DNA from 3 places in the Rhodococcus sp. NPDC059969 genome. Region 3 is predicted to be linked to each of the others. Evidence: riboswitches for the same ligand, from Rfam matches in the RefSeq annotation. Region 3 holds a riboswitch; each other region holds the start of a gene.
The links. A riboswitch is a leader RNA that binds a small molecule or an ion and turns the genes downstream of it on or off. The one in region 3 is predicted to bind thiamine pyrophosphate.
Positions count from the first base shown of each region.

Region 1: it holds a riboswitch for thiamine pyrophosphate, as region 3 does, so the genes downstream of both, ACFWAD_RS19780 (3-oxoacyl-ACP reductase) here and thiO (glycine oxidase ThiO) in region 3, are expected to answer to the same signal.
Region 2: it holds a riboswitch for thiamine pyrophosphate, as region 3 does, so the genes downstream of both, ACFWAD_RS26955 (TenA family protein) here and thiO (glycine oxidase ThiO) in region 3, are expected to answer to the same signal.

Region 1 covers NZ_JBHWUF010000007.1:110,017-119,998, forward strand. The annotation lists gene ACFWAD_RS19745 (potassium-transporting ATPase subunit C) at 1-293, shown strand, start outside; gene ACFWAD_RS19750 (DUF4118 domain-containing protein) at 301-2,841, shown strand; gene ACFWAD_RS19755 (response regulator) at 2,838-3,518, shown strand; gene ACFWAD_RS19760 (zinc-binding alcohol dehydrogenase family protein) at 3,528-4,508, opposite strand; gene ACFWAD_RS19765 (MarR family winged helix-turn-helix transcriptional regulator) at 4,505-4,966, opposite strand; gene dinB (DNA polymerase IV) at 5,088-6,386, shown strand; gene ACFWAD_RS19775 (LLM class flavin-dependent oxidoreductase) at 6,383-7,663, opposite strand; gene ACFWAD_RS19780 (3-oxoacyl-ACP reductase) at 7,663-8,454, opposite strand; TPP riboswitch at 8,445-8,538, opposite strand; gene ACFWAD_RS19785 (DoxX family protein) at 8,678-9,118, shown strand; gene ACFWAD_RS19790 (diiron oxygenase) at 9,223-9,982, shown strand, end outside.
Region 2 covers NZ_JBHWUF010000013.1:90,339-100,320, reverse strand. The annotation lists gene ACFWAD_RS26970 (ABC transporter ATP-binding protein) at 1-754, opposite strand, end outside; gene ACFWAD_RS26965 (ABC transporter permease) at 751-1,554, opposite strand; gene ACFWAD_RS26960 (ABC transporter substrate-binding protein) at 1,532-2,560, opposite strand; gene ACFWAD_RS26955 (TenA family protein) at 2,560-3,303, opposite strand; TPP riboswitch at 3,291-3,386, opposite strand; gene ACFWAD_RS26950 (carboxylesterase/lipase family protein) at 3,517-5,085, shown strand; gene ACFWAD_RS26945 (MFS transporter) at 5,078-6,304, opposite strand; gene ACFWAD_RS26940 (GNAT family N-acetyltransferase) at 6,486-6,755, opposite strand; gene ACFWAD_RS26935 (hypothetical protein) at 7,331-7,657, shown strand; gene ACFWAD_RS26930 (Type 1 glutamine amidotransferase-like domain-containing protein) at 7,684-8,307, opposite strand; gene ACFWAD_RS26925 (maleylpyruvate isomerase family mycothiol-dependent enzyme) at 8,342-9,160, opposite strand; gene ACFWAD_RS26920 (AMP-binding protein) at 9,352-9,982, shown strand, end outside.
Region 3 covers NZ_JBHWUF010000012.1:62,430-72,411, reverse strand. The annotation lists gene ACFWAD_RS25805 (ABC transporter permease) at 1-202, opposite strand, end outside; gene ACFWAD_RS25800 (ABC transporter ATP-binding protein) at 202-1,191, opposite strand; gene ACFWAD_RS25795 (thiazole synthase) at 1,321-2,073, opposite strand; gene thiS (sulfur carrier protein ThiS) at 2,066-2,281, opposite strand; gene thiO (glycine oxidase ThiO) at 2,278-3,357, opposite strand; TPP riboswitch at 3,357-3,503, opposite strand; gene thiE (thiamine phosphate synthase) at 3,530-4,225, shown strand; gene ACFWAD_RS25775 (hypothetical protein) at 4,475-4,606, shown strand; gene ACFWAD_RS25770 (NUDIX domain-containing protein) at 4,700-5,311, opposite strand; gene ACFWAD_RS25765 (hypothetical protein) at 5,473-6,834, shown strand; gene ACFWAD_RS25760 (glutamate ABC transporter substrate-binding protein) at 6,882-7,835, shown strand; gene ACFWAD_RS25755 (tetratricopeptide repeat protein) at 7,843-9,982, shown strand, end outside.

The DNA of each region.
Region 1 (9,982 bases), on a different contig from region 3:
CCGCCATCGCGGCCCGTGAGGGCGTCGACCCGGCATCGGTTCCCGTCGACGCGGTCACCGGTTCGGGATCGGGTATCGATCCCCACATCAGTCCGGCGTACGCCGAATTGCAGGTCGCGAGGGTGGCGGCGAACAACGGCATCTCGGAAGAGAAGGTGCGGGATCTGGTGGCCGAGCACACCGACGGCAGACAACTCGGATTTCTCGGGGTCGAGCGAGTCAACGTCCTCGAATTGAATCTGGCACTCGGATTGACGGCACCTACGTGTGCTACGCCGACGACTGGTGGATGATTGTCACGTGAGTTCTTCGGAGAAGGTCGGTCAATCTTTCGGTAGGGCACGCAAACGTGGTGAATTGCGTATCTACCTCGGCGCTGCTCCCGGCGTCGGAAAGACCTTCGCGATGCTCGGTGAAGCTCATCGGCGTCGAGATCGGGGCTGTGACGTGGTCGCGGCCGTCGTGGAGACACACGGCCGCGCCCGCACTGCGGCGCAGATCGGGGACCTCGAGATCGTGCCGCCCAAGCTGGTGGACTATCGCGGAACTCGGATGCCGGAACTGGACGTCGAGGCCGTGTTGGCTCGGCGTCCAGCCCTGGTCCTGGTGGACGAGTTGGCGCACACCAACACCCCGGGAAGCAAGAATCACAAGCGCTGGCAGGACGTACAGGAACTGCTCGAAGCCGGGATCGACGTCCTGTCCACGGTCAACGTCCAGCACCTCGAAAGCCTCAACGACGTTGTCGCACACATCACCGGCGTTGTGCAGCAGGAGACGGTTCCGGATGCGATAGTACGGAGTGCGGCGCAGGTCGAGTTGGTGGACATCACCCCGGAAGCGCTGCGTCGCAGACTTTCTCACGGAAATGTGTATTCACCGGAACGTGTCGATGCGGCCCTGGGCAATTACTTCAGACGCGGAAACCTCACGGCGCTACGCGAACTGGCTCTGCTGTGGGTGGCCGATCAGGTGGACGCCGCACTGGCGAAATACCGGGCCGAGAACAAGATCACCGATACCTGGGAAGCGCGCGAGCGTGTCGTCGTTGCCGTGACCGGGGGACCGGAGTCGGAAACCCTGGTACGACGCGCATCTCGAATCGCGTCGAAGTCGAGCGCCGAGCTGATGGTGGTCCACGTCGTGCGCGGTGACGGACTCACCGGGGTCTCGGCCCCGGAGATGGGCAAGGTGCGTGCATTGGCCGTCGGGGTCGGCGCCACACTCCACACCGTCGTCGGCGACGACGTACCGTCGACGCTCCTCGAGTTCGCGCGTGAGGAGAACGCCACACAGTTGGTGCTGGGAACGTCGCGGCGTTCCCGCCTGGCTCGCATTCTCGACGAGGGGATCGGTGCTGCGGTGGTTCAGCAGTCCGGTGGTATCGACGTTCACATGGTCACGCATGAGGAAGCGACGGCGCGACGACGCATTTCGGTGTTGGGGCGCTCGGAGCGTCGTGTCCTGTCGTGGATTGCGGCGATCGTCGTGCCTTCGCTCGCGGCCGCGATCATGGGGCTCGTCGACCGAATCTCCGGGGTCAACGGCGAGAACGCATTGTTCTTCGTCGTAGTCGTGCTGGTTGCGCTCCTCGGCGGCGTCGGCCCGGCGATATTGTCGGCACTGATTTCGGGTCTGCTGCTCAATTACTTCTTCACCGATCCTCGGTACAGCTTCACTATTGCCGAGCCGGACAACTTCATCACCACCGTCGTGCTGCTGATTGTGGCTGTGGCAGTTGCCGTTCTGGTCGATGCAGCGGCAAAGCGCGCACGAGAGGCGAAGCGCGCCTCCGAGGAAGCCGAACTGCTCACACTGTTCGCGGGATCAGTTCTCCGCGGAGCCGACCTCTCGACACTTCTGGCGAAGGCACTCGAAATCTATCGCCAGCAAGGGGTTTCCGTCATTCATCACGACGACGGAGTCATCGCTGCCGTGGGTACGCAGCCGCCAACCACGGACGACGAAGCCGATACGGTCTGTGAGGTCAACGACGGGGAATATGCGCTGTTGCTGACTGGGCCGGATCTGAGTGCGCGGGATCGACGGGTGCTGACGGTGGTGGCTCACCAAGCAGTCGGGATGATCCGCCAGGAGAAACTGACAGTCGAGGCGAGCAAGGCTGCCGCGCTCACCGAGGCCGATCAACTGCGTCGAGCCCTGCTGTCAGCGGTAAGCCATGACCTGCGAACGCCTCTCGCCGGAGTGAAGGCGGCGGTGTCGAGTCTGCGCAGCGACGACATCGAGTTCTCGCCCGAGGACACCGCCGAACTACTCGCGACCATCGAGGAGTCGGCGGATCAGTTGACGGCACTGGTCGGGAACTTGCTCGACTCGTCCCGCCTTGCTGCCGGCGTGGTGAAACCCACGCTGAGGCCGGTGTATCTGGACGAGGTGGTTCACCGTGCATTGCTGGGTCTGGGCATCGGTGGACGCTCCGATTCGCGGGCTCGAAGCGTAGTCGTCGACGTGGGTACCGTTGCAGTGCAAGCAGATCAAGGTCTGCTCGAACGGGTGATTGCGAACATCGTCGACAACGCTCTGCGCTACGGGGGAGAAACCCCGGTGCGAGTCGGGGCGGCGCAACTCGGTGATCGTGTGGTGATCAGTGTTGCCGATACGGGCCCGGGTGTTCCGCGAGGTGAGGCCGAAACGATGTTCCAGCCGTTCCAACGGATGGGAGATCGCGACAACACCGGCGGAGTGGGCCTCGGGCTTTCCGTGGTGCGCGGATTCGTCGACGCAATGGGCGGAACGGTCAGCGCCACAGACACACCCGGTGGGGGATTGACGATGATCGTGGAGTTGGCTGCGGCCGGTACGAATGGGAATGGATCATGAGTCGAATCCTGGTGGTGGACGACGAACCGCAGATTCTGCGAGCTCTGCGTATCAATCTTTCGGTGCGCGGGTATGAGGTGGTGACCGCGTCGACCGGCGCCGGCGCACTGCGGGCTGCTGCCGAGCGTCCACCGGACGTCGTGGTACTCGATCTCGGACTGCCGGACATGGACGGCACCGAAGTGCTTGCCGGCCTGCGTGGCTGGTGCACGGCGCCGGTCATCGTGCTCTCGGCGCGCACCGACTCCGCGGACAAGGTGGAGGCGCTCGACGCCGGTGCTGACGACTACGTCACCAAGCCCTTCGGGATGGACGAGTTTCTGGCCCGCGTGCGCGCTGCGGCGAGGCGGGGAACCTCCGCGGCGGACACTTCGGAACCGTCGGTCGAGACTGCGTCCTTCACTGTGGACTTGGCTGCCAAAACAGTGAGTCGGCGCGGTGAACAGGTGCACCTGACGCCGACCGAGTGGGGCATGCTCGAGATGCTTGTGCGCAACCGCGGAAAGCTGGTCGGGCAGAAGGAATTGCTTCGGGAGGTGTGGGGACCGGCGTATGACACCGAAACCCACTATCTGCGTGTCTACCTTGCTCAGCTTCGTCGCAAACTCGAAGACGACCCGGCCAACCCCAAACATCTGATCACCGAGGCGGGGATGGGTTATCGATTCGTGGTGTGAGAAGCCAGGTCAGAGCACAACTACTAATTTGCCACGTGCCGTACCGGCTTCCATCTTGGCATGTGCTCGCGCGATGTCCTCGAACGCGAACACCTCGTCGATCGGTACCACCGCCTCGCCTGACGCCACAGCGGAGAGGAAGTCTTGCAGGACGTCTGCAGTCAGGTCGGACGCGTCCCCACCGTACGAGGTCAATCGCACTCCGCGTGGAATGTAGTCGATCGGATAAAAGTCTTTGACTGTCCACTCGTTGGACAGCATGCCCGTGAAACACACGGTGCCGTGAACGCGGGTCGCGCGCAACGTGTCGGGAAGTGTTGGTGTTCCGACCAATTCGAGGGCCAGATCAACACCGCCCGGAAGGATGTCTCGAACCTGGCCGGCTACAGCACCGTGGTCGACGATAACGTTGTCAAACCCGATCGCGGTCAACGACGATGCTTTGCTCGCATCTCGGGTCGTCGCAAGGACAGTGAGTCCCCACTGCTTCGCCAGGACTGCGGTTGCCATGCCGACTGAGGAGGTTCCTCCCCGGATCAACAGGGATTGACCGGATTTCGCGTCCAGTCCTACCGTTAGCGAGCCGTAGGACGTCTGCAGCATCTCTGGAACAGCTCCCACTGTCGACCAGTCCAGTTCGCTCGAGAAGGGAACGACCTGACTGAGGGGAACGCACGTGTACTCGGCGTATCCGCCGTCGAACGTCCTCCCCATCCCGCCCATCATGGCGGCGACCTGCTGTCCTTCGGCCAACTCCCCGCCGGGGCAGTTCACCACTTCACCGACGGCCTCGATGCCAGGCACCCGCGGGAATGTCACGCCGTCGGCGAGGCCGAGTCGGGTGTGGAGTTCGGATCGATTGAGACCGAAGGCCTTCACCCGGATCAGCACCCACCCGGTGACCGGCACCGGTATCGGAATCTCCTTGATCGTCAACGCTTCTGGCGGACCGGGGGCGTCGAGCACGATTGCCCGCATTGTGGCAGTCATGATTTCTCCTTCGTGGCGGGTGTCAGTCGACGGTTGACCTCGCGGAGCGTGGCCAGTGCGGCGCCGAACCGATCGAGAGCCTCGGGTGTCAGGGCGGAACCGAGACGGCGTTCCAGTTCGTCGTCGAACGTGGCCTTCGCCCGCCCCAACAGTGCATTGCCCTCGGGGGTCAACTCGATGAGTGAGGATCGTTTGTCGGCGGGATTGGATTGTCGACGGCAGTGGCCCGAGGACTCGATCCGATCCACCAACTTGCTGGTGCCGCCGACGGTGATCGCGAGTGCTTCGGCGATGTCGAAGACCCGGCAGGAACCGAGTCTGCCGATGATCTGCATCGGCTCGAATCGGCTCAGCGGCAGGTCGTGCTCGGTTCGGAGTTTCTGGTCGATGGCCGTCCACAATTCGGTTTCGAAGCGGACGAGGTTGTCGAAGTGGCTGCTCAGGTCCGACCTCGTCATAACCAGACCCCGATTCGATATGAATTCCGTGGAATCATTTTTTCACCGTACGCCTGATTCACTATAAATTCCATGGAATCTATTTGCGGGCTTCCGCTTTGTCGGCAGGGCATGGGAACATATGTTCGTGTCGCACGAACCGTTCGAGCAAGAAACGCCAGGTGATCACCCTGGCGCTACTCGTTCTGGCGCTACTCGTTCTGACGGCAGTCGGCCTCCGGGTGACGCAACGATCCTGCACGCGGACCTCGATTCGTTCTACGCATCAGTCGAGCAGCGCGACGACCCGACTCTGGCGGGTAGGCCTGTCATCGTGGGCGGTGGCGTGGTCCTGGTGGCAAGCTACGAGGCCAAGGCCTTCGGGGTTCGAACTGCGATGAGCGGTGGTCAGGCCCGCTCCCTGTGTCCCCAGGCGATAGTCGTTCCTCCACGAATGTCCGCATACTCGCAAGCGAGCAAAGACGTGTTCGACGTCTTTCATGACACGTCGCCGCTGGTCGAGGGAATTTCGATCGACGAAGCGTTCCTCGAGGTCGGGGGATTGGCCCGGATCGTCGGCACGCCATTGCAGATCGGTGCGAACCTCAGGCGTGACGTCGCCGAGCAGGTCGGACTACCGATCACGGTCGGCATCGCCCGCACCAAGTTCCTGGCAAAGGTCGCGAGCGCGTTCGCGAAACCCGACGGATTGCTGCGGGTGCCACCAGAGGGCGAAACCGAATTCCTGCATCCGTTGCCCGTCGAGAAGCTGTGGGGCGTCGGCAAGATCACCGCCCAGAAGTTGCGAAACTTCGACATCGTGACGGTGGGCGACATTGCTCGGCACGACGAATCCTCGATAGTGTCGATTCTCGGGGGCGGCGCCGGCCGGCATCTCTACGCGCTCTCGCACAACCGAGATCCGCGCCCGGTCCGGGCCTATCGCGGCCGTAGTTCGATGGGCGCGCAGCATGCGCTCGGTCGCGGACCCCATCCCCGCACAGAACTCGATGCGTCGTTGATGTCGCTGGTCGACCGTGTCAGTCGACGGATGCGCTCGGCGGAGCGGACGGGGCGCACGGTCACGCTCCGACTCCGCTTCGCCGATTTCACGCGGGCTACTCGATCTCACACGCTGCGCCGGTCCACGGCCGACACAGCGGAACTGCTGAACGCCTCGATGGTGCTGCTGGACGAAGCGATACCGCTGATCGCGGACAAGGGCATCACGTTGATCGGTGTGGCAGTCTCCAACCTGGATCGGGACGGCGCCGAACAACTCGAATTGCCCTTCGACGGTCCAGGATTCGCGGGTCCGGACACTGCCGCCCTCGACTCGGCGATGGATAGCGTCCGGAAGAAGTTCGGCTCCGCAGCCCTCACGAGGGGAGTCCTTCTGGGGCGCGACCCGGATCTGTCGGTGCCGTTGCTTCCGGACTAGGTGAGATTTTCTCGCAGAGTTGCTCCGTCGTACTCGCGACGGAACAACCCACGAGCCTGCAATGCCGGAATCACGTGATCGACAAAATCTTCCAGACCGTGGGGATAGGTCGGTGGCATCAGATTGAAGCCGTCGGCGCCGCGGCCGTTCAACCAGGCTTCCATTTCGTCGGCGATGGATTCGGGTGTTCCGATCATTGTTGCGTGTCCGCCACCGGCAGCCAATGTTCCGAGGAGCTCACGCACTGTCGGTGAATCCTTCTCGACGATCCGCAGAATCGTTGCGTAGCGTCCCTGCGGCCCGGTGAATGCCTCGAGCGGCGGTAGTGGGGGGACAGGACCGTCGAGATCCCAGTTTTCGCAGTTCTGTCCGGTGAACAACGACAGTTGGCGTATCGACTGTTCAGTGGGCAGAAGGCGGTCCAATTCGGCCTTCTTCGCCCGCGCTTCGGCGACCGTGCTGCCGACGTAGGTGACCAGGCCCGGCATGACCGCGACGGCGGCGGAATCCCTGCCGGCGCGTTCGATTCTCGATTTCACGTCCGCGTAGTACTTCTGCGCGCTGGGGAGGTCGTAGGCAACCGAATAGATTGCTTCGGCGCGCCGCGCCGCCAGATCGCGACCCTGCTCGGACGCCCCGGCCTGGAACAACACCGGCCTACCCTGCGGGGATCGCGGAACCGTCAACGGGCCGTCCACCCGAAAATGCTTGCCGTCGTGATTGATTCGAGAAATCTCGCCGGCGTCGGCGAAACGCCCGCCGCGGTCGAGGATCAGAGCGTCTTCCGACCATGAATCCCACAGTGCGAGGGCTACTTCGACAAATTCGTCGGCTCGTTCATATCTGGACGCGTGGTCCGGCATCGCCTCCAGTCCGTGGTTGCGCGCTTCCTGGTCGAACATCGAGGTCACGACGTTCCAGCCGGCCCGGCCGCCGCTGATGTGGTCGAGTGATGCCAACAGCCGCGCCGCGTGAAACGGCGTGTAGAAAGTCGTGGAAATGGTGGTGACGAGACCGATGTTCGTTGTCGCCCGCGCCATGGCAGTCAATGCGGTGATCGGCTCGAGAAACCACGACGCACCCGACTCGGGTTCGCGAACACTGTGACCGTCAGCGAAGAAGACGGCGTCCAGCTTTCCGCGTTCGGCGATCTGGGCGAGCGACTCGTAATACGTGATGTCGCCGAGACTTTCGACCGGTGAGTCGCGATGACGCCATGCCGCACTGTGATGTCCGCACCCGAGCAGGAACGCACCTATCCGTAATTGTGCGCCCATCAGTTCTTGACGAGTCCGCCGTCGACAACCAGGTTCTGGCCGGTCACGGCCCGCGACCAGGGCGAGGCGAAGAACAGTGCGGCGTCGGCGAATTCGTCCGGTGTCGTGACCCGGCGCAGGGGAGTGCTTGCCGCGATCATGTCGAATACCGCTTCTGGCGTCGCGGCACTCGCGTCCGTGGTGCGGAGCAAGCCGCCGGAGACCATGTTGACGGTGATCCCGTCCGGACCGAGGTCCGCGGACAATGTCCGCGTCAGTGCCAGCAGTGCGGCTTTGGCGGCGGTGTAGTCGTGGTACGGAACTACCGGATTCTGGACCAGATTGGTTCCGACAGTGATGATTCGGCCGAACCCGAGTTCTCGCATGCCGGAGAGTGCTGCCTGGGTGGTGTTGAGTGTCCCGGCGACAGCTCCGCGTAGTTGGGAGTCGAAGTCGGCCCAGGTGATCGTGTCCGCGTTCGGCCGGGCGTCACCGTTGAACGAGAAGTCGACAAGTGCATTGTCGACCACGGTCGAGATCGGTGCCTCGAATCGCTCGAGTGCAGCGGCGAACAACTGATCGACGGAGCTGCGGTCCGTCACGTCCGCCTGGACTGCGAAGGTGCGATCCCTGCCCAGTTCGGCGACCAGGGCCTCGGCGGCATCACGGCTCTTGTTGTAGTTCACGATCACCCGGGCGCCTGAGCGGGAGAATGCTCGGCTCAGTGCGGCTCCGAGCCCGCGGGCACCACCGGTGATCAGGACGATCTGCTCGCTGAGTTCGAGAGCGCGCTGAAATTGCTGTTCGGTCATGTCGACATCCCTCCGCCAGTGCTAACTGGTCAGGTTCATCGGGTCTGATCTCAGCCGACTTTTTCGGCACCCCGTGTCGCCGTCCATCAGACCACGAGAGGTGAACCCACCTGAACGCCGGGTGCGTGGTAATTGCCGGCGCGATGAGTTTTCGATCGCCGGGGAGTCGTTATTGGCAAGCGAAGTGGCAACCGGCCGCTCGCCTTCGCCCCGGGAGATTCCGATGACTACCCAGCCTGCCCACCACGACACCCTTTCCGGTGATGCAACACGAACGGCACCTTCGGGGACCGCGCGCAAGGTCGGATACGTCCTGAGTGGTCTGTTCGTACTTTTCATGCTGTTCGACGGCATCATCCACATCCTCAATCTCCAGACGGTCAAGGACGCCTCGGCCGAACTGGGGCTGCCCGACTCTCTTGCCCTGACAGCCGGGGTCGTGCAGTTGATCTGCCTTGCGCTGTACGTGATTCCGCGAACGTCCGTACTCGGCGCGATTCTGCTCACCGGTTACCTGGGTGGCGCTGTGTTGACCAACCTACGAGCTGAACAGCCTCTGGTGAGCACCACATTGTTTGCCGTCTACGCCGGAATCGTGATGTGGGCTGGACTGTATCTCCGAGATGAGAAGGTTCGCGAGATCATTCCACTCCGTCGGGCCTGAAATCAGGCCATCGAAGGGGTTGCGTGGGACGCGGTGTCCCATTATGTTTGACCTCATTCAAGTCCGTCGACTGCAATCGGCGGACTGGCCGTGAGGAGACACCGATGGCTCGGTCAGCGTCGATCGAAGTGGAACTGCCGTACCACGAGGTACTGCAGACTTTGTCCGAGGGCTCCGTGGCCCGCAGTTTTGATCCCTACCTCGACATCGACTGGGATTCACCAGAGTTCGCGATCGATCCACATGATCCGAGATGGGTGCTCTCGTCCGTCTCGGACCCCCTCGGCGCGACGCAGTGGTACCAGGAGCAGTCCCTGCAACGTCGAATCGCGATGGGAATGTGGCGTCAGGCCAACGTGACCAAGGTGGGTTCGGCGTTCGAGAGCATCTTGATCCGGGGAATGCTGCAGTACATCATGGCGCTTCCCAATCAGTCACCCGAGTTCCGGTACTGCCTGCACGAGATGACCGAAGAGTGCAATCACATCCAGATGTTCCAGGAACTCGTCAATCGTATGGACATCGACGTGCCGGGTATGCGTCCGATGTTCCGGCGACTCTCGCCCATCATCGGAGTGCTGGGTGCCAAGTTCCCGGTCATCTTCTTCATCGGCATTCTTGCCGGAGAAGAGCCGATCGACCACTTCCAGAAGGACTTAATCCGCGAAGGTAAGGACACCCCGCCGGCGATGCTCCGCACCATGGAGATTCACATCGCCGAAGAAGCGAGACATATTTCGTTTGCGCACGAGTTCCTGCGCAATCACGTTCCCAGGCTCAGTCGTACCAGTCGGGCAATGACGTCGGTAGCCTTCCCCGGCGCGATGCGTTGGCTCGCAGGCGAAATCATGTCACCGCCCAAGG
Region 2 (9,982 bases), on a different contig from region 3:
GCTCGACCTCGGCGAACTCGGGCGAGGTGATCATGTCCAATTCGCGTGGCCTCGGCAAAGGAACGTCGACGACGCACCTGACCGTCGCCGGACGCGCAGACAGAACGACCACGCGGTCGGACAGATAAATCGCCTCGCGAATGTCGTGGGTGATCATCAACACGGTCCACCGGTACTGCTGCCACACGTCTTGCAGCCAGGCCTGCATCTCGGTGCGAGTCAACGAGTCCAGAGCGCCGAACGGCTCGTCGAGCAGCAGGACAGGCTTGCCCTGAACAACGGTGCGCAGCATTGCCGCTCGCTGGCGCATGCCGCCCGAGAGCTGCGACGGCCGAGCGTCCTCGAATCCGGACAGTCCGAACGCCGGGAACAACTCGCGAGCGCGCTCGCGTGCTTCCTTCTTGGCGACTCCCTGCACTTCCAAACCGAGGGCCGTGTTGTCCAGTACCGAGCGCCAGGGAAACAGCAGATCCTTCTGCGGCATGTACGCGGTGTGTACCTCGGCGGCTGCTTCGGATTCTGTCGCGCGCGAGCCGACACGGACCGAACCCGCGGTCGGGGATTCGAGCCCGGCCAGGACGTTGAAGATCGTGCTCTTGCCGCAGCCGCTCGGCCCGATGACCGACACGAACTCGCCCGCGTCGGCGCCAAAGGACACCGAATCGAGCACAAGACGCGATTCTCCGGCAGTGTCGAATCTCTTGGTCAGGTCCTGGATCTCGACCATTGCGTTCTCGACCGTATGGTCAGTCATGCCCGCGACCTCTCGTTCATGGCCCATGGTGCAACGATGCGCTCCACAGCGAACGTCAGCAAGTACAGCGTGACGCTGATCAATGCCGTCACCAGTACGGCCGCCAAGACCAGGTCGGTGCGGAAGGAGTTCTTCTGGGTGCTCATGTAGATGCCCAAACCGGAAGTAGCGCCGACGTATTCGGAGAACACTGCACCCACCACCGCGTAGGTGATGCCGATACGCAGGGCAGTGAAGAATCGCGGAATCGCCGAAGGTAGGCGGACGTAGCGGAACTCCTGCCAACGAGTGCTGCCCATGCTGCGCAGGAGAGCGCCCGCCTCCCGGTCGGCCGCGGCAAATCCCTCGATGAGGCCGATGGTCATCGGGAAGAACGTCGCAAGCGCGATCACCAAGACCTTCGGCAGCAGTCCGAAGCCGAACCAGATGATCATCAGTGGCGCGATGGCGATGATCGGCAACGTCTGCGAGACGACGAACAACGGCACCAGGGCTCGTGACAACCACGGCGAAAAGTCCACGACCACAGCAAGAATCCAGGCCAACACCAATGAAACAGTGAAGCCGACCAACGTGACCTGCAACGTCGACCAGGCGTGTCCGGAGATGATCTCGCGGTTGTCCCACCCCTGTGACAGAACGCGCCCCGGAGACGGAAGTACCTGCGGCCGAATCCCACTGATCTCGACGTAAACCTGCCACGCCGCCACGAGGAGCACCACCACGGCGAGCGCGGGAAGCGCCCGCCGCATGGTCGAGACCAATCGTCCGCTCACGTCAGGACGCGTCGAGATACTCATTGGTGAAGTACTCCGAGAAGTCCGGCTTCTGGGTCAACGGCTTTCCGTCGGGTCCGGCGAGCAATCCGTTCTCGAAGAGGAATCCCGAATAACCCGACCAGGTTTCGAGATTCTGGGCGCCCACAACGCCGTTGGCGTCTTTCATGTAGTCGGCGGCGAGCATCCGCTGACTCTCACGCACGAGGTCTTCGTCGGTGAAAGCTCCGGGGTTCGCGTCGATGACATCCTGCGCGGCCTGGTCCGGGTTGTCGGCAGCAGTCTGATATCCGCGTTGAACGGCCTTGACGAACTTGCGTGCCTCGTCGGGATGGTCCTGCAACCACTGCTGGTTGCCGTTGATCACGATCGAATACGCATCGGGGAAGCCGTAATCGGTGTACTGGAAGTACCGCATCGGAGTTCCGTTTCGCTCCGCTTCGAGGCCCTCCCAAGCAAAGTAGGAGACGGTGAAGTCTGCCTGGCCCGAGTACACGGCTTCGTACGCGGAAGTTCCGAGCGTGACCGTGGTGAAGTTCCCGGTCCCGCCGTCGTTGCGGATGATCTGCTGCAGCGTTTCGACTTCGCCGGGATCACCGAACCCGGCGTACGTCTTCCCGTCGAGATCACGTGGGCGCGTGATGTCCGCACGATCCGCCTTCACGCCGATGCCGGTGGCGCGGTGCTGAAGTGGCGCGATGACGGACGTCGTGGCGGCGCCGGCTGCACGGGCGAACGTGGCCTGACTCTGCGTACTGATACCGAACTCCGCATTGCCGGCGTCGACCAGGGTGTCGGGCGAGGTGTTGTTGTACGGCAGGATCGAGACGTCCAGACCAGCGTCCTCGAAGTAGCCCTCTTGGAGTGCAACGTACAAACCGGTGTGGTTCGTGTTCGGTGTCCAGTCGAGTGCGAACCGAATGGTCCCGTCGGAAGAGCCGGTGTCGGCGGCGCATCCGGTCAGAACTGTGAACGCGGCTGCGATCGCGGCAGAGGTGGCGAGGGTGCGGCGTAGTGCCGCAAACGACATCACGACGCCGGCCAAGGCTGCTGGTGGAGTGCGGAATCCCAGAACATAAGCTCGTAGCGACTGGCGATTCGGAACGCTTCACTCATCGCCTCACGCTCTGTCTCGGTGGCTGCCTCAGCGGCCGCGTCGACCAGTACGCGAGCCTGCGCCACAGACTCGTGAAATTCGGGTGCGTCGTAGGTTGTGACCCACTGCGCGTACGGGTGTGACGGATCGCCGTCGAGCACCTCGCACGCTGAAGCGGCAAGATCGCGGCCGACCTCGGCGTAGATCCAGAAGCAGGGGAGTACCGCCGCTGCGGAGACCGGGTAAGGCGCGGTTGCTGCAGTCGCCGTCAGATACGAGACGTATCCCAGGCAGGCCTGCGAATGCTCCAGTTTTCCCGATCCCGCGGGAAGAAGTCCGCCGGTGAGCAGTCCGTCGTGAAGCGCAGATTCCACTGTCGCTGCCGTGGACGCGGAATTGGACCAGAAGCCCGCGGACTGCGGATCGGGTGCGTGCGCCGCGACCAGGGACAAGGCCTTCGAATATCCCTCCAGATAGAGCTTGTCCTGCTCGATGTACGTACGGAACGCGTCGAGAGGCAGTGTTCCGTCGCCGAGGCGTTTGAGGAACTCGAGTGAGTCGATCGACTCGCGGAGGGCCTTCGTCTCGGCCCAGAGTCGATCGGTGAACCGATCCGTCGACGGCGCTGTGGCCACCGAGTTTTCGGCAGAATTGTATGCAGGCTGCGTAGTAGCCATGACATCCCTTCGTCAGCATTACCTGATCAGGTTCCCGGGTGTGTTCTCAGCCCCGCCCATGCGGAGCACCCCGTGTCAGAACTAGGCGACCTTAACACCGAGCCTCTCCTTCGTCGGCGCCTACCTGGCAGTTGAGTAATCGGCGCACACCGGCCTTAAGTTGGTACGTTTGGTCTTGTTTGCCACACGCGCGGGTCGGGAGGGGATTCAGACATGGAGACCGACGTTCGACCGAATCTTGGCGAGGACGGAACTCTCGTCATCCGTGCCCGAGGCGGAGAAGCACGGGGATATCCGGATGGCGGAGTGTTCGCGTGGAAGGGCATGCCCTACGCATCAGCGCCGGTGGGTGAGCGGAGATTCCGCGCGCCGCAACCCACAGAGCCGTGGGACGGGGTGCGCGACTGTCGTGAGTTCGGGCCGATCGCGCCGCAAGGGCAGAGTCCGGCGGTTCCGATCGACCGTGCTTTCAAGATCGACGAGGACTGTCTGTCGATCAACGTGTGGGCCCCGCGCCCCGACGGAACGCCGCGACCGGTGATGGTGTGGATTCACGGCGGTGCTTACTGCCTCGGGTCCGCCGCGCAAACGATCTACGACGGCCGTCATCTGGCTGAAACCGGAGACGTTGTTCTCGTCTCCTTCAACTATCGCGTCGGTGCCCTCGGATTCCTGGACCTGTCCGGATTCTCCACCGCGGATACCGTTTTCGAATCGAACTGTGGTCTGCGAGACCAGATTGCGGCACTCGAGTGGGTTCGAGACAACATCGACGCGTTCGGCGGAGATCCGGGAGCGGTGACCGTCTTCGGTGAGTCCTCCGGCGCAGGATCCATCACGACGCTCATGACCTGTCCCAGCGCCGAAGGTCTGTTCCACCGCGCGATCGCTCAAAGTCCGCCCGCGACCTCCGTCTACGGGGCCGAGCGCGCCAAGACCGTGGCGGAGCGGTTTCTCGAACTGCTCTCGATCGAGCCCGAAGATGCGGGCGATCTGCTGACCACGGATCTCGAACTGCTCGTCAAGGCAAGCGATGACCTGGTCAACGAAATCCCGACCCGGATTCCGGGAACTTTGGCGATGGCGCCCGTCGTCGATCGCGATCTGGTGCCGCACTACCCGGTTGCGGCTTTCCAGAAGGGTTATGCGCACCGGATCCCGCTGATCATCGGTTCCAACAAGGACGAGGCGTCGATCTTCAAGTTCATGAAGTCGCCCCTGATGCCGGTGAGCGCGCAGTCCGTCGAGGCCATGCTGCAATTACTGGCCGACGATCACCCCGATATCTCCGCAACCAAACTCGCCGAGATCATGTCGGCTTACCCTGACCATGCGAAACCGAGTGGTGCGCTGGCGCTTTCACGGGACGCGGCGTTTCGCATGCCGACCCTGTGGATTGCCGACGCTCACTGCAGGCATTCCCCCACCTGGGTCTACCGCTTCGATCACGCGACGCCGATGCTCAAAGCGGCACGGATCGGGGCGGGCCACGCGACCGAATTACCTTATGTATTCGGTAATTTCGGAACCCTGAACGTCGATCCCACGTTCTGGCTCGGCGGACGTAAGGCCGCGATGGAGGTAGCAGGGCGTATTCAACGGCGATGGCTGGCCTTCGCCAGGCATGCCGTGCCGGCGGCCCTCGACGGCTCGAAGCACTGGGCGCCGTACGAGGAAGAGAAGCGGTCGACGCTGTTGATCGACTCCGCCGACACCCTCGTCAGCGACCCCGATCACGGATTGCGCGTCGCCTGGGGCAACGACGTGATGGGGTTCAACTGACGTCGGTCGAGTGCCGCGGACGATCGAGTTCGCGAAGCACCGGCAGGGAAGCACAGACAGCGGCGATCAGGATGATCGGAATCGACAGGGCCACAAAGGTCGACGCGATTCCGAGTTGATCGAGCAGAGGGCCGACTGCAAGGTAGCCCAGCGGGCCGGCGGCGTAGGCCGTCGACGTCATGACACCGACGACGCGTCCGCGCATGTGCTCCGGGCTGTGCGTCTGCATGGCGTAGTTGGCGATCGGTCCGACCGGTCCGTAGACGAGACCCTGTAGCCCGGCGAGTACGAGGATCACCCAGAGCGGGGGGAGGAGCGCCATCGCGAGCATTGCGATGCCGAGAACGGCGACCGCAAAAATCATGATCAGGCGTCGGGACATGATCGGTGCGAGTGGAGCATAAGCGAGAGAGCCGATGATGCCGCCGATCGCCAAGGCCATCAGCACCGATCCGAGTTGGGCAGGTTGATCCAACTCGGTGAAGTACACCGGGAACACGACGCTCTCCACCGGCATGTAGAGCGCGACGACGGCCATGTCGATCAGAGCCAGAGTGCGGAGCAGTTTGTTGTTCCAGACGAACCGAAGACCGTCGAGGGTGCCGTGCCAGATCGATTTCGGCCGATGTTCGTGTTCGGGCACCCCGGCCCCGGGAAGCCGGATGAAGGCGACCACGACTATCGAGAACACAAAGCCTGCCGCCGTCACCCAGAGCGTGTTCACCGCTCCGATCGTTGCGATCAGGACACCGCCGATGCCAGGGCCGATCAGGTACGCGACATTGAAGTTGGCCTCGTACACACTGTTGGTTCGATCGAGTTTCCACTTGGCGGCCCGAGTTGCGGCGGGCAGCATCGACTCCCGCGCCGCCATTCCGGCGGGGTCGAACACGGCGCCGAGCGCGGCCAACGCCGCGATCACCGGGATGGTCAGGTCGGCAGTGGCCGCGATGATCGGAATCGTTGCTACCGACATCGCGGAGAGTGCGTCGGAAATCATCGAGGTACGACGACGTCCGAACTTGTCGACGAATGTCCCCGAGAACAAGCTCGATACGAGTAGCGGAATGGCTGCTGCGCCGGCCACTATCGCCGCGTCGGTGGCCCTGCCCGTTCGTTCGAGGACCAGCCAGGGGAGCACGACGATAGCGATACCGTTGCCGATCGCCGAGAACAGCGTCGCGAGATTGACCAGTACGAGAGGGAGATAGCTGGGAATAGCTACGTCCGAGGATGTAGGTGGACGCCGATCTGCTGAGGCGACCACGTTCTTTCCTTCCCCGAGATGGTGCCGACCAGGGTTTCGACTCGGATTTCGACGAGTTCGACGACGGCACCATCGACGCTAGCAGCGGGGTCTGCAGGTCCGCGAGTGGTTTTCGCGGATCGTCTTCGTTCGGTTATGCCTGGTAAACGGGGTTCTCTGCAACAAACTTCTCGACGTACGAGCACGTCGGAAGGATCTTCAATCCCTCGTTCCGGGTCTGATCGAGCGCTTCACGCACAACGATTGCGGCAAGTCCGCGCCCACGAAACTGCGGATAGGTCACCGTGTGGTGGAAATCACGGACGCCGGAATGGTCCGAGTACTCGGCAAAACCGGCGAGTTCGCCGTCGACTCGGATCTCGAAACGCGTTTCCGCGGGATTGTGCGCCACTGTCTCGGTCATCTTCGGGCTCCGTTTCGAAAGGGCGGCCGGCTGCGCCGCGCCGCGTCTGCGTTCTCTGGAGCACGCTACCTGGCAGGCCGCCCGCAATATCATTCGCTGACGTGGGATCCGTTACTTAGCGCAACTACAACTGGACGACCGTTCAAGGGACCTTCGTCGCCATGGAGAACGAACAAAACTGGTCTGTACGTGCCGATTTGTCCGTGCTTTCATGCCCACATCCGGTGATACATATGCATTGCGATCGTAAACATCCCAACATGTGGGATGTGTCACAAACTTTTTTGTCGTCTGTTCGGATGCTTTAAGAAGAGGGCCTGAACCGGGCAATTTGCAGGTCAGCGGCGCGCTGATCGCGTGTCGGTGATAGGTGCAAGGTGCCGAAAACCCCATGGGTATTGCCTTGGTCATCAGATCGTTTCTTGGACGTGATCCCAAAGACCCGCTCGGGGGGTTAGCGTTTGAATCGTCGGGGATAGAAGAAGCGTTACACCTTCGCCGGAAGAACTTTTGGCGCGGCGCAACAACGGTTCGATTTCGAGTCTTCGTCGGACAACTTCGAGGAAGGAACGCACATGATTTTCGGGCAGCGTGAGTCGAACAGTTACTTTGCCGCAATTTTTTCGTACGACTTCCTTGACGAAGGTCTGGGATACGAGACCATCGCTCGGATTCACCGGGGTGAGATCTGCGAGTGGATTCGCGATCTCGAGGCTTCCGGATTGTTCTCCGCTGCAGAGGTCCACGCCGCTGAGCTTGCATGGCGAGAGAATCCACGCTTGCTCCTCGACGCTCTACTCGAGGACGCCGACGAGGTCTCGGTCAAGCGCTGGGAGATTGCGTGGACGAGGCTCGAGCGTCAGTCGCCGGCGGCCGGAACCGCGGTGGCAGAGCACGGCTGACGCTCAGCTGTGATCTAGTCGACGGCTCAAACGTCGACTAGAACCGCGTCCTGATCGGTGAGCACGGTGAATTGCGCGCCCGCAGTGGTCAGCGCCGCAACCGTCCGAGCGGTAATCTGGGGATCTTCGAGTAACGAATCGCCGCCGTGCGGCACTATCGCGAAGTCGACCAGCGCGAGCCCGGACCAGATCGGGTCGATACCGCACGTAGGCACGACTTCAGCGGGGTCGTCCGACGCGTCCAGCCCGATCAGAGTCGGAGTCGCCAGGCACGCTCCCGCACTGTATCCCGCATAGGCCACAGCACCGGAACGAACCAACATCTCGATGACCCGATCTGCGCCGCTTCGGGCTAACTGTGCACGCAGGACGAACGTATTTCCGCCGCGGACCCACACGCAGTCGAATTCACGAAGCCGGACTTCGAGTGCTTCCGGTGCACCCAGGAAATCTCGGACGTCCACTTCCTCCGCTGTGAAGCCCGCTGCTCGTAAAGGGGTCAATTCGCTGGTGACTGCCGAACTGCGGGCATTGAGCGGCCATGAATCAGCAGCCGCGGCGATGACCGCTATGCGAGCGCCGCGGCCTACGAGATCGACAAAAGCCTCGGCGTGATCGCCGAATCTGTAGGACGAGAGAAACAGCTTCACCACTCAGTACCTTCGCGACCGGCCCACCCAACCCTCAAATCGTGAACGCCAGATTGTCGACGACGCGTGTGCCCACCGTGACGTCACCGCGAAGCGAGATGTCGGTTCGATGATCCGACGCGTGGACGCGGCCACCGGCAATTCGGGTGAAGAGCGGTGAGCTCATCGTGATGGTCGTTGTCGCCGGACTGTCCAGTTCCTCGACTACTGATGCGCGCGCGTCGACCGAGACGTGAAGTGAACGAGCAAGGGGCCCTTCGAGTTCGAAAGTGATCCGTGCTCCCTCTGGCGCCTTTCCTCGTTTTCCGACGACAAATCCGAGCGCGCTGGTGATTTCGCCGAATGCAGTCTCCGCGCGCAGTCCGCCTTCTTCGCCTGGAATGCCAACTGCGTCTCTGATGTCGAGTTCGTGCATCCAACAGTCGAAGGTCCGGATACGCATGAATCGGCCATAAGGCGCAAGACCAACCGGAGTTTGTGTCTCTGTGTCCCAGTCCGCGTTGGTCATCGAGCGCAGCGCTTCGGTTCGCTCGGCGGTGATGTCGCGATATCGGGCCAGCAGGTCCGTGTGCGGTGTCCGCCTCAGGCCTTCGACCCAGCGCTCGTTGAACGCCGCAATCTCGTTGTGGACGTGGGGCAATGCGTGCACGTCCAGATTGATCGACGGCGGATTGATGCCCGCGAGCAGAGATTCCGTACCGATCAGGTGGGACACGATGTCGTGAACCGTCCACCCCGGTAGGTTCGACGGAGCCAACCACTGATCGCCGTCGAGTTCGGCAAGCAGTGCGTCGATGACACTCCATTCCTCGGTCAATGCGTCGACTACTGAGTCCTGGGGCCAACCACTCATGTGGACATCTCCTGTTTCGGACGGTGCGGTTCTCCTCACTGTATGTCGCGGCGGATAAGTGAGCGGGGATTCCCAGGCTTCGAGTCGGTGTCGCCAAACATCCGAGGGAGGCAGAGTTCCTGTGGTAGACCAGGATTGTCGACGCCGAAGCAGGCTCACGCGGCGTTGTCGTCACCGACAGAGGAGTCTTCGTGTTTCCAGGAAATTTTGTCCAGTCCACGCCGGACAAGCCCGCCGTCATTCGCCCGGCGACGGGTGAGTCCATCACCTATCGGGAACTCGACGAACGGTCGACGCGGCTGGCGCGGTACTTCCGAAGCGTCGGTGCCAAGCCAGGGGACCACGTCGCTCTCATCTCGAACAACGATCTGCGGGCGTTCGAGGTCTATTGGGCGGCGTTGAGGTCAGGTCTGTACATCACTGCAGTGAACTGGCATCTCACCGCTTCGGAGGCTGCCTACATCGTCGACGACTGCGAGGCGACAATTCTGGTCGCGTCAGGGCAGGCGTCGGCAGCAGTTCCGTTGGGCGAGAATCTGATTCCGCGTGTTCGTCATCGATTGGTCTACGGCGGCACTCTCGACGGTTTCGACGACTACGAGGAGGCGATCGACGCTCAGTCCGCCGATCCACTCGATTCACAGCCACGTGGGGCGGACATGCTGTACTCGTCCGGAACCACCGGAAGGCCCAAGGGGATCAAGGGAGATCTTCCGGAGGGTGAGGTGGACACCACCATGGATCCGTACACAGCGGTATTTGCGCCGATGTACGGGTTCGATTCCGACACAGTTTATTTGTGCCCGGCGCCGGTCTATCATG
Region 3 (9,982 bases):
TTCCGAAACCCGAGATGCCGGCCGTGGCGACGGCGGTGTCGAGGTCGGGTGCCCCCTGGACGTCCGAAGACGTCAGAGCCGACTTGGCAACGGCGCCCATGATGGCCGCGAAGCCGAGAGCGAGCACGATGATGATGACCGAGCACCACAGCGGCGACTTGGTCGTGGTGATCTTGATTCGTTCAGCACTGAGAACAGCCATTACAGTGCACCTCCCATAGCCTGCTGTGTGTTTGCCTGGTGTGCATTTGCTTGGTGGGCTCCAGCGCCCGGATCGATACCGGACGCGTGGTATTGGACATCGTCTCCGGTCAACTTCATGAACGCATCCTCGAGCGATCCCTGCTGGGACGCCAACTCGTACAACACGATTCCCTGCGAACCAGCCAAACCACCGATCACATCAGTGGTCGAATCCACCACCACCAATGCCGGCGCAACACCGGAACCGTCTTCACGCACCGTCAGCCCCTGCGAGAGCAACACACTGCGCAACGCATCGAGCTGTGGGCTGCGCACGCGCACAGTCGACTCCGACGAACGATCCACGAACTCCGCGACCGTCGAATCCGAAATCAACCGACCCCGACCGATCACCACCAACTGCTCCGCCGTCAACGCCATCTCCGACAGAAGGTGACTCGACACCAGCACCGTGCGGCCCTCCGCCGCCAACCGCTGCATGAACTTACGAATCCAGACAATGCCCTCCGGATCGAGACCGTTGACCGGCTCGTCGAACAACAACACCTTCGGATCACCCAACAACGCACCCGCCAACCCGAGACGCTGCGACATACCGAGCGAGAACCCGCCGGCCTTCTTGCCCGCCACCTCGGACAACCCGACCAACCCGAGCACCTCGTCGACGCGGGACTTCGGGATCCCGTTCGAGGCAGCCATCCACTGCAGATGCGCCCGCGCACTGCGATTGGGGTGCACCCACTTCGCATCCAACAACGCGCCCACCGTCCGCAACGGCGTCTTGAGCTCGCGGTACGGCTTGCCCTCGATCAACGCCGCACCCGACGTCGGCTGATCCAAACCCAGGATCATCCGCATCGTCGTCGACTTACCCGCACCGTTCGGGCCCAGAAAGCCCGTCACGATGCCCGGCTTGACCGTGAACGACAAATCGTCCACCGCTTTCGTCGGTCCGTAAACCTTGGTCAATCCCCTCAGTTCAATCATGAGGAGAACTTTGCCCTACCGGCAATGACCAGCACATCGGCCACAGGTCTAGTTCCGAGTGGTACTCAGGTAGGACACGAAGCCGGACAATCCGGGCATAACCCTGAGGAAACACCCGGAAATGGACCGTCAGGACGACGCTTGGGCCCAGAACCGCTTGGGAATCCGGCCGGCGTGACGCGCCTCGAAACCGGCTACAACTGCGTGCCGCATCGCCGACGCCATCAGTGCGGGATTCTTGGCGCGCGTCACTGCTGTCGCAAGTAGGACTGCGTCACAGCCCAACTCCATGGCAAGGGTGGCGTCGCTGGCCGTTCCGATTCCGGCGTCGAGGATGACGGGCACACCGGCGCGCTCGACGATCATCTCGATGTTGTGCGGATTCGCGATACCCAGCCCTGTCCCGATGGGTGAACCGAGCGGCATGACTGCCGCGCAGCCGACCTCCTCGAGGCGAAGCGCCAGAACCGGATCGTCCGTGGTGTACGGCAGGACGGTGAAGCCGTCGTCCACCAATTGTTCTGCGGCGGAGACCAGTTCGATCGCATCGGGCAGCAGGGTCCGCTCGTCGGCGATGACTTCGAGTTTCACCCAGTTCGTCTCGAGCGCTTCCCGTGCCAGCTGCGCCGTCAGCACTGCTTCGGCGGCGCCGCGACAACCGGCGGTGTTCGGGAGCGGTTCGATTCCGAGGCGGCGGAGCAGGTCCAGAACACCGGTGCCGCCGGCCGCGTCGACTCGCCGCATCGCGACGGTGGTCAGTTCGGTGCCCGAGGCCACCAGAGCTTCTTCGAGCACCGCGAGGTTGGCGGCGCCACCTGTCCCGGTGATGAGCCGGGAACCGAAACTACGGCCCGCAATGGTGAGAAGATCCTGCTCAGCCACCCTGCACCGCCGTGAGGATCTCGATTTCCCAACCACGTCCGACGGATTCGTCCCAACGCCCGCGCGGAAACAGTGCACCGTCGACGGCGACGGCGATGCCCTTGCTGGGCAACTCGAGATGCGTCAGAAGTTCGGTCACCGTGACTGCTCGATCGAACTCGAGATCTTCGCCGTTGACGGTGATCCCGATCGGGACCTGCTCACTCATGAATTTTCCTTAGCTACTGCGAACCGCTCGGGTTCGGTTCCTTTTACCTCGACCAAAGATGTGCCGTTCAGCAACGCGACCGTCGCATCGGCGGTGACGGGCGTCAGCAGGACCCCGTTGCGGCCGTGCCCGGTGGAGACGACAACACGATCGGACACGCGCCCGATCAACGGCAGGTTGTCCGGCGTCATCGGACGCAGGCCTGCCGCGCATTCGTAGAGTTCGTATTCGCCGATCGCGGGCATCAGCGCCTCGGCGTCGTTGATCAGGTCCCGCACTCCGGCCATCGTGACCTGCGTGTCCTCGCCGGACTCGTATTGTGTTGCGCCGACGACGATTCCGTCGCCGCGCGGGACGAGATACGCGGGTCGTCCGTGGACACTTCCGCGGATTGTGCGGCTGGGCGCCGGGGTGACCCCAGGCCTGCCGCGCAGGCGAAGGATCTCACCCTTGACCGGCCGCACCGGCAGTCCGGGCCACAGCTTGGGTGACGCGATACCGGCGGTGAGCACTATCTGATCGGTATCGAGTTCGGCAAGGTCGTCGACGGCACGCGCGATCAATTCGACGCCGGATTCCGCACAGGCCTTCTGCAAGGCCTCCAGCAGAAGTCTGTTGTCGACGGCGGACTCACCGACAGCCATGAGTCCCGACCGGATGCCGCGGCCGAGCATCGGTTCGAGTTCACGGATGCGGGCGCGACCGAGGATTTCGAGTTCATGGCCCTGCGAGCTCACCCATTCGGCGATGGTCTGCAGGTCCTGCGCGTCGGCAGCATCGAGAGCGACCGTCAGCGAGCTGTCCGCGGTGAAGACCGAGGGACCGAATTTTCCGATCTCTTCACCGAACGTCGGCCACCGCTCCAGGGAGGCCGCGCCGACGGTCAACGCTGTTTCCTCGCCCGGCCAGCCTTCGGACAGTGGGGCAAGCATTCCGCCCGCCACCCACGAAGCCCCTGATCCGATGGACGGGTCGTACAACCGAACAGTCCAACCGTCGCGGGCTGCGCGCCACGCTATGGCGAGACCGATGACACCGCCGCCGACCACCGACACCGTACGAGCGTGTGTATTCACGAAACTCCACCTCCACTTCCTGCGCCGGCATGATCCGGGTCAGGTCTGACGGTCGGGATCTGGTCGCGATCCCCTCTCAGCCCCACGAACCTCGCAGTCACGACAAAAAGTGACGACGACGTTTCAGGACTCCCGTGTCGAACCTTGCTCCCTAGAGGCTACCGTTTGCTCCGTGCACCCCACACATCCCAGTAACGTCATCGACCGGCGCGAGCGCCTGGCAGCAGCACGGCTGTACCTGTGCACCGACGCGCGCCGCGAGAAAGGCGACCTCGCGCAGTTCGCCGAGGCAGCATTGTCCGGCGGAGTCGACATCATCCAATTGCGCGACAAGGGCTCTGCCGGTGAGCGCGAGTTCGGCCCGCTCGAGGCCAAAGACGAACTGGTAGCGCTGGGTATTCTCGCAACTGCAGCACGGCGCCACGGCGCATTGTTGGCCGTCAACGACCGCGCGGATCTCGCAATGGCTTCCGGTGCCGACATCCTCCACCTCGGCCAGAACGACATCCCCGTCCCCTACGCGCGAACTGTTGTCGGCGAAGACGTCGTCATCGGCCGTTCGACGAGCAGTCGCGCACAGGCGAGTCTGGCCGCCATCGAAGAGGGCGTCGACTACTTCTGCACCGGGCCGGTCTGGGCGACACCGACCAAACCGAATCGAAGTGCTTCCGGCCTGGAACTTGTTCGATCGACTGCCGACGCCGCACCGCCGCGGCCCTGGTTCGCGATCGGCGGCATCGACGAGGAACGCCTTCCAGAGCTTCTCGATGCCGGTGCCACTCGCATCGTCGTCGTGCGTGCAATCACGCAAGCATCGGATCCCCAGGCCGCCGCGCAACGCCTTGCCGCGGCCGTCGCCGGGCGCTGAAAACCGGTAACTGGCGACCGTCAACTGTTAGCCGGGCCGTTCCCACACAGTTACGGGTCAGCACGCCTGACGCGAGACGTGAATGGAAGTTGTCCAATTAGACAACAAATCCCCAGTTCCTAGGTGCGATTGGATGTCCGAAAAGTCGGATTAAGTGATCTTCATCACAGTTAGTTCGATTGCGTGTCGCATCCCATTCGGTTTGTTGTAGTTTACTCCCAGTTACTAACTGAAACCTAGGAGCACTAAATGGGATCCCTCGACACCGGCTCGCTCAGCACCGAATCGCTCGAAGACCTGAATCTCGGCAAGATCAGCGAGCTGCTCAAGCTCGGTATCACCGCGGTCAGCTTCATCACGGCGCTGAACTCGCTCAGCTGAGCCTCGTTTCGGTCGACGACCGAAACACAGAAGGGCCGGACTCCCGAGGAGTCCGGCCCTTCTGCTGTGTACGAACTGTCAATACTCGAGTTGTTACGACTGGGTACTGCTCGCCGTCCTGCTCGCCTCGGACAAGTTCTGGTCGCTGTCTTCGTGGGCGCTGTCTTCGGGGGAACTACCCGACAACCATCCGAATCCGCCGTTCTCGAGCACGACGGTGTGCGGATCGGCGTCCACCGACACAACCGGCGCAGTCCGGAGTTCGGGCCACGAGGAACCGAATCCCGGATGCAGTGGCAGCGAGTCGACGTCGGCTTCACGGACCCACCGCAACTCGGTGCTCTCACCGTTGGCAACCGTCGAGAGTGGATGCGCCGCGTCAGCTACGACGGTGGTGTAAGTCCACCCGCTCTCGGCGCGCATGGTGACTACCTCTCCGCGAACGCGGACGGCGTCCTCGGCGATACCTGCTTCTTCGTGAGCCTCCCGGACCGCGGCGTGCGTCGTGCTCTCGTGTGAGTCCCGCGCTCCGCCGGGCAGTGCCCACGTTCCGCCCTGATGGCTCCACGCCGCACGATGCTGCAGCAGGACCATGGGCGATCCGTCCGAATCGGGGGCGCGCAAGAGCAGCCCGGCGGCACCGTGTTTACCCCAATGCCGCGTACCGTCCGACCCGATGGACCAACCGTCACCGTCACCACGCATCGACTACCTCGCTCCGCCTGCTCTCGCCGTTGTCCCACACTAACCGTTTCAATCTGCTCCAGGTGTAGGTGATGCTTATATGCTCGCGAAGATGCCCTGAATCATTTCTCGGCGACATCATTTCTCGGTAGCCCGCGTACAGCAGCGAAGTGAGGTGCTCGATGGTCGACCGTGTCGTCCCGTCCATCGAACCCCGGTCGCTGCCGCCCTCCGAGGCCACGACAGTGTCGGCGGAGGACGAGCGGGCACTTCTGCGGCGCGAACTCCAGGCATTCATGTCGTCCACACCTGGTCGGCTGACCGTCGTCGGACTGATCCTGATCGCGATCACCCTGATCGCCGGACTTCTCGCCACTGCAGCGATCGAGAACCGTCAGGCAAATCTCGACCTCCTCCTCGTCGAAACCGAACCTCTCGCCAACTCTGCCCAGAATCTCTACAGCGCGCTGTCGTTGGCAGACGCCGCCGCGGCCACTGCCTTCATCTCCGGCGGCCTCGAACCCGCCGACGTACGTGACCGATACACGCAGTCGATCGGTGAAGCGTCGGCGGAGATCGTGCAGGCATCGGCCGGCCTCGACTCGACGGATCTCGCCGGCCACAGCGCGTTGACCACCATCTCGACCGACCTGTCCGTCTACACCGGGCTGGTCGAAACCGCACGGGCAAACAATCGTGTCGGAAACCCCGTCGGGGCAGCGTATTTGAGCGAGGCCTCGCAGTTGATGCAAACCTCGCTGCTGCCGATGGCTCAGCAACTGCACGCGTCGCAGGAGACTCTGGTTTCCCAGGTACAGCGCGATTTCGAGACTCCACCGTGGTGGCCGATCGTGGCGTTCGTCCTTGTCCTGTGTGCGTTGCTCGCGGTGCAGGTGTACTTCTCCCGCAAGAGTCGCCGACGCTTCAATCTCGGGTTGATCCTCGCCTCGCTCGCGGTCGCGGCAGCGCTGCTGTGGCTGCTCACAGTCGGACTGGTCTCCGCGCTGGCAACCGGGCGCGCTCTCGACGCGGGCGCCGAGCCACTGCACGAACTGACCGAAGCACGAATCATGGCGCAGCAAGCACGCACCGTCGAAACTCTCACCTTGGCGAGGCGGGATTCAACCGCCGAGGACAACGTGACGTTCACCCGCAAGGTCGACGCTTTGCGCGACATTCTCGAGCGCCTGCAAGACGATGATCGCGCCCGAGTGAACAGCGAAGTGCTGACCGCCGCACTCGACTCGCGCCAGCAGTGGGTGGCTGCGCACACGCGCATGTACGACCGTCTCGGAAACGGCGACTTCACGTCCGCCGCAGCCATCACCATCGGCGCCGGAGAACAGGATTCGGCCGCGGAGTACGGAAAGCTCGATCACGAACTCTGGCAGGGAATCGTGGATTCGCGTACAAATCTTCGATCGGACGTCTCGTACGCCTCACGTGTGTTGGCGGCCTCCGCACCGGGCATGACTGTATTGGCAGTTCTCGGTGTAGCCGGAATTTTCATCGGATTCTGGCCCCGACTGCGGGAGTACCAGTGACTGGAAGAACAGGGTTACAGCGGAAGCACTCGGTTGCGTGCATCGCGATGCTCGCGGCGGCCGTGCTGCTCCTCGCTGGGTGCGGTGCGGGACGAGTCGAAGACCTGAACAACGCAGCCGTGACGTCGTACACGGAACCGCCGCTACCCGCCGAAGCCACGATCGCTCCCAGTCCGACGCCGACGACCACCACCTCGTGCACCAACCTCACCGCAAGCCTGCGGCCGACCTCCGCGGACGCATCTCCGCGGCCACCCACCCCGAGCCTCGACGCCATCCGAGCGCGCGGACGTCTGATCGTGGGCCTGGACACCGGCTCCAATCTCATGAGCTTTCGCGATCCGGCCACCGGACGCCTCGAAGGTTTCGACGTCGACATCGCCCGCGAGATCGCCCGTGATCTGCTCGGCGACCCGGAGAAGATCGAGTATCGGATCCTGACGTCGGACGACCGGATCGCTGCGCTGCAGGAATCGATGGTCGACGTGGTCGTCAAAACCATGACCATCACGTGTGACCGGCGCGAGAAGGTCGACTTCTCGACGCAGTACTTCTCCGCTGAACAACGAATTCAGGTCTTGCAGGGGTCTCCCGTCCGCGGCATCGACGACCTCGCAGGCAAACGGGTCTGCGCTGCCCGGGGAACGACGTCGGCCACTCGCATCCAGCAACTCCAACCGGAAGCCACCGTCGTGACCGTCCCGATGTGGTCCGACTGCCTGGTCGTCCTGCAGCAGGGGCAGGTGGACGCGATCAGCACCGACGACACGATTCTCGCCGGGCTCGCCTCGCAAGATCCCTACCTGATGATGGTCGGCGGATCACTGGGCGTCGAACCCTACGGAATCGGCGTCAACAAGGACAACCCCGATCTGGTCCGATTCGTCAACGGAACACTGGATCGGATCAGGGGCGACGGGACCTGGAACCGCATCTACGACCGCTGGCTCAGTGTCCTCGGTCCGTCACCCGGTCCCCCGCCGGCCGTCTACCGGGATTGAGGCCGACATGACCGAAGAGACCGGCCCCGAGCCCGACGCCACCCAGGCGGCCCTACGTCCCGAGCCCGAAGCCACCGGCGCCTACGAGCGTCCCGAACCTGAAGCCACCGGCGCCTACGAGCGCCTAGAACCGACGTCGGCGCAGATACGGGGAACCACGCCGTCCGCGTCCTCCTCCCCCACCGGCCGCTCTACTCGATCCCGCCGCAGCAGGTCGGGGCGCAAGCTGCGCCTCGGCGGCGGCCTGGTCGAGGTTCCCCCCGTCCCGCAGATCGACCCGGCATCCGCGGTGATGAGTGACCCGACGGTCCCCGAGCGCAAACGCTTCTGTTGGAAGTGCAACGAGCCGGTCGGCCGTAAGAGCGCAAGCACCAAGGCAACTCAGCACGGAACCTGCCCCAAATGCGGTTCCACCTTCGACTTCCGCCCGCTCCTCGAAGAGGGCGAACTGGTGTCGGGTCAATACGAGGTCCAGGGACCGATCGCGCACGGCGGCCTGGGATGGATCTACCTCGCGATCGATCGCAATGTCAGCGACAGGTGGGTTGTTCTCAAGGGACTCTTGCATTTCGGTGATTCCGAAGCACAGGCCGTCGCGGTGGCCGAGCGTCAATTCCTCGCCGAGGTCGCCAACCCCAGCATCGTCAAGATCTTCAATTTCGTCGAGCATCCGCGCCCGGACGGGACACCCATGGGGTACATCGTCATGGAGTACGTGGGTGGGCGATCGTTGCGCGAGGTGCTGGCCGAATTCCCGGACGGCAAGCACATGCCGATCGAGCAGGCGATCGGCTACGTGTTGGAAATCCTTCCGGCGCTGAGCTATCTGCATTCCACCGGCCTGGCGTACAACGACCTCAAACCCGAGAACGTGATGGTCACAGAGGATCAGTTGAAGCTGATCGACCTCGGCGCCGTGTCCGGAATCGAAGACTACGGATACCTGTACGGCACTGCCGGTTATCAAGCACCGGAGATCATCGAGACCGGTCCGACCATCGCGTCCGACATCTTCACCGTCGGAAGAACACTCGCGGTTCTCACCCTCGACATGCCCTCGAAGCACGGACGGTATCTCGACGGCCTCCCCGAACCCGAGGACGAGCCACTGCTCCGAGACCACGAGTTCTTCCATCGCCTTCTGTTGCGCGCCACCGACCCGGACCCGAAGAAGCGATTTCAGTCCGCCGAGGAGATCGCGGGCCAGCTCACCGGTGTTCTGCGAGAAATCCTCGCGGAGCAGACCGGGCAGGAGAATCCTGGACTCTCGCTCGTGTTCAGCAGGCAGCGAACGTCTTTCGGCACTGACGAATTGGTCGGGCAAACCGATGTGTACGTCGACGGAGTCAGCCACGACGCCGCTCTCGATCCGCGCGAAGTCGCGCATGCACTTCCTATTCCGCTGGTGGACCCCACCGATCCCAGTGCGCCGTTGCTGGCGGCAGCCGTTCACAGTGAGCCGTCGCAGACTCTCGATGCGTTGAAACACGCCCGTGAGAACGGAATCGACCGAACATCGGGCACACCCGCGGCCTCCGTCTCGGGCGAGGTTCGACTGGCCGAGGCCAAGGCTCATCTCGACCTCGGCGATCCGGAAACCGCACTGACTGTTCTGGGCGAACTCCAGCAGAACATCGGTGACCACTGGAAAATCGAGTGGTATCGAGGACTCGCGGCGTTGCAATCAGGCCGATTCGAGCCTGCTTTCAGTCATTTCGAGACAGTCCTCACCGCGCTACCCGGCGAGGCTGCACCCAAGCTGGCGTTGGCAGCGACGGCAGAACTGATTCTCCAGCACTGGGAGAGCGACGACCCGGACCAATGGTGCCGCTTCTCCGAGAAGTACTACCGCACCGTCTGGCGGACCGAACGGAACTACGTGAGCGCTGCATTCGGGCTCGCTCGCCAACTCGCCGATCACGGCAACAAGAAGGCCGCGATCGCCGCCCTCGACGAAGTGCCCACATCCTCCCGGCACTACAACGTCGCACGGATGTCGAGCGCGTTGACGATGCTGTCCGGCGTTCCTATCGCCGAACTCGACGAATCGACGCTGAGGGAAGCTGCCCGTCGCGTTCGAGCGCTACCTGCTGAAGAAAGCCGAAGCCTGCAGATGCGAACCCTGGTGTTGGGCACGGCACTCGATT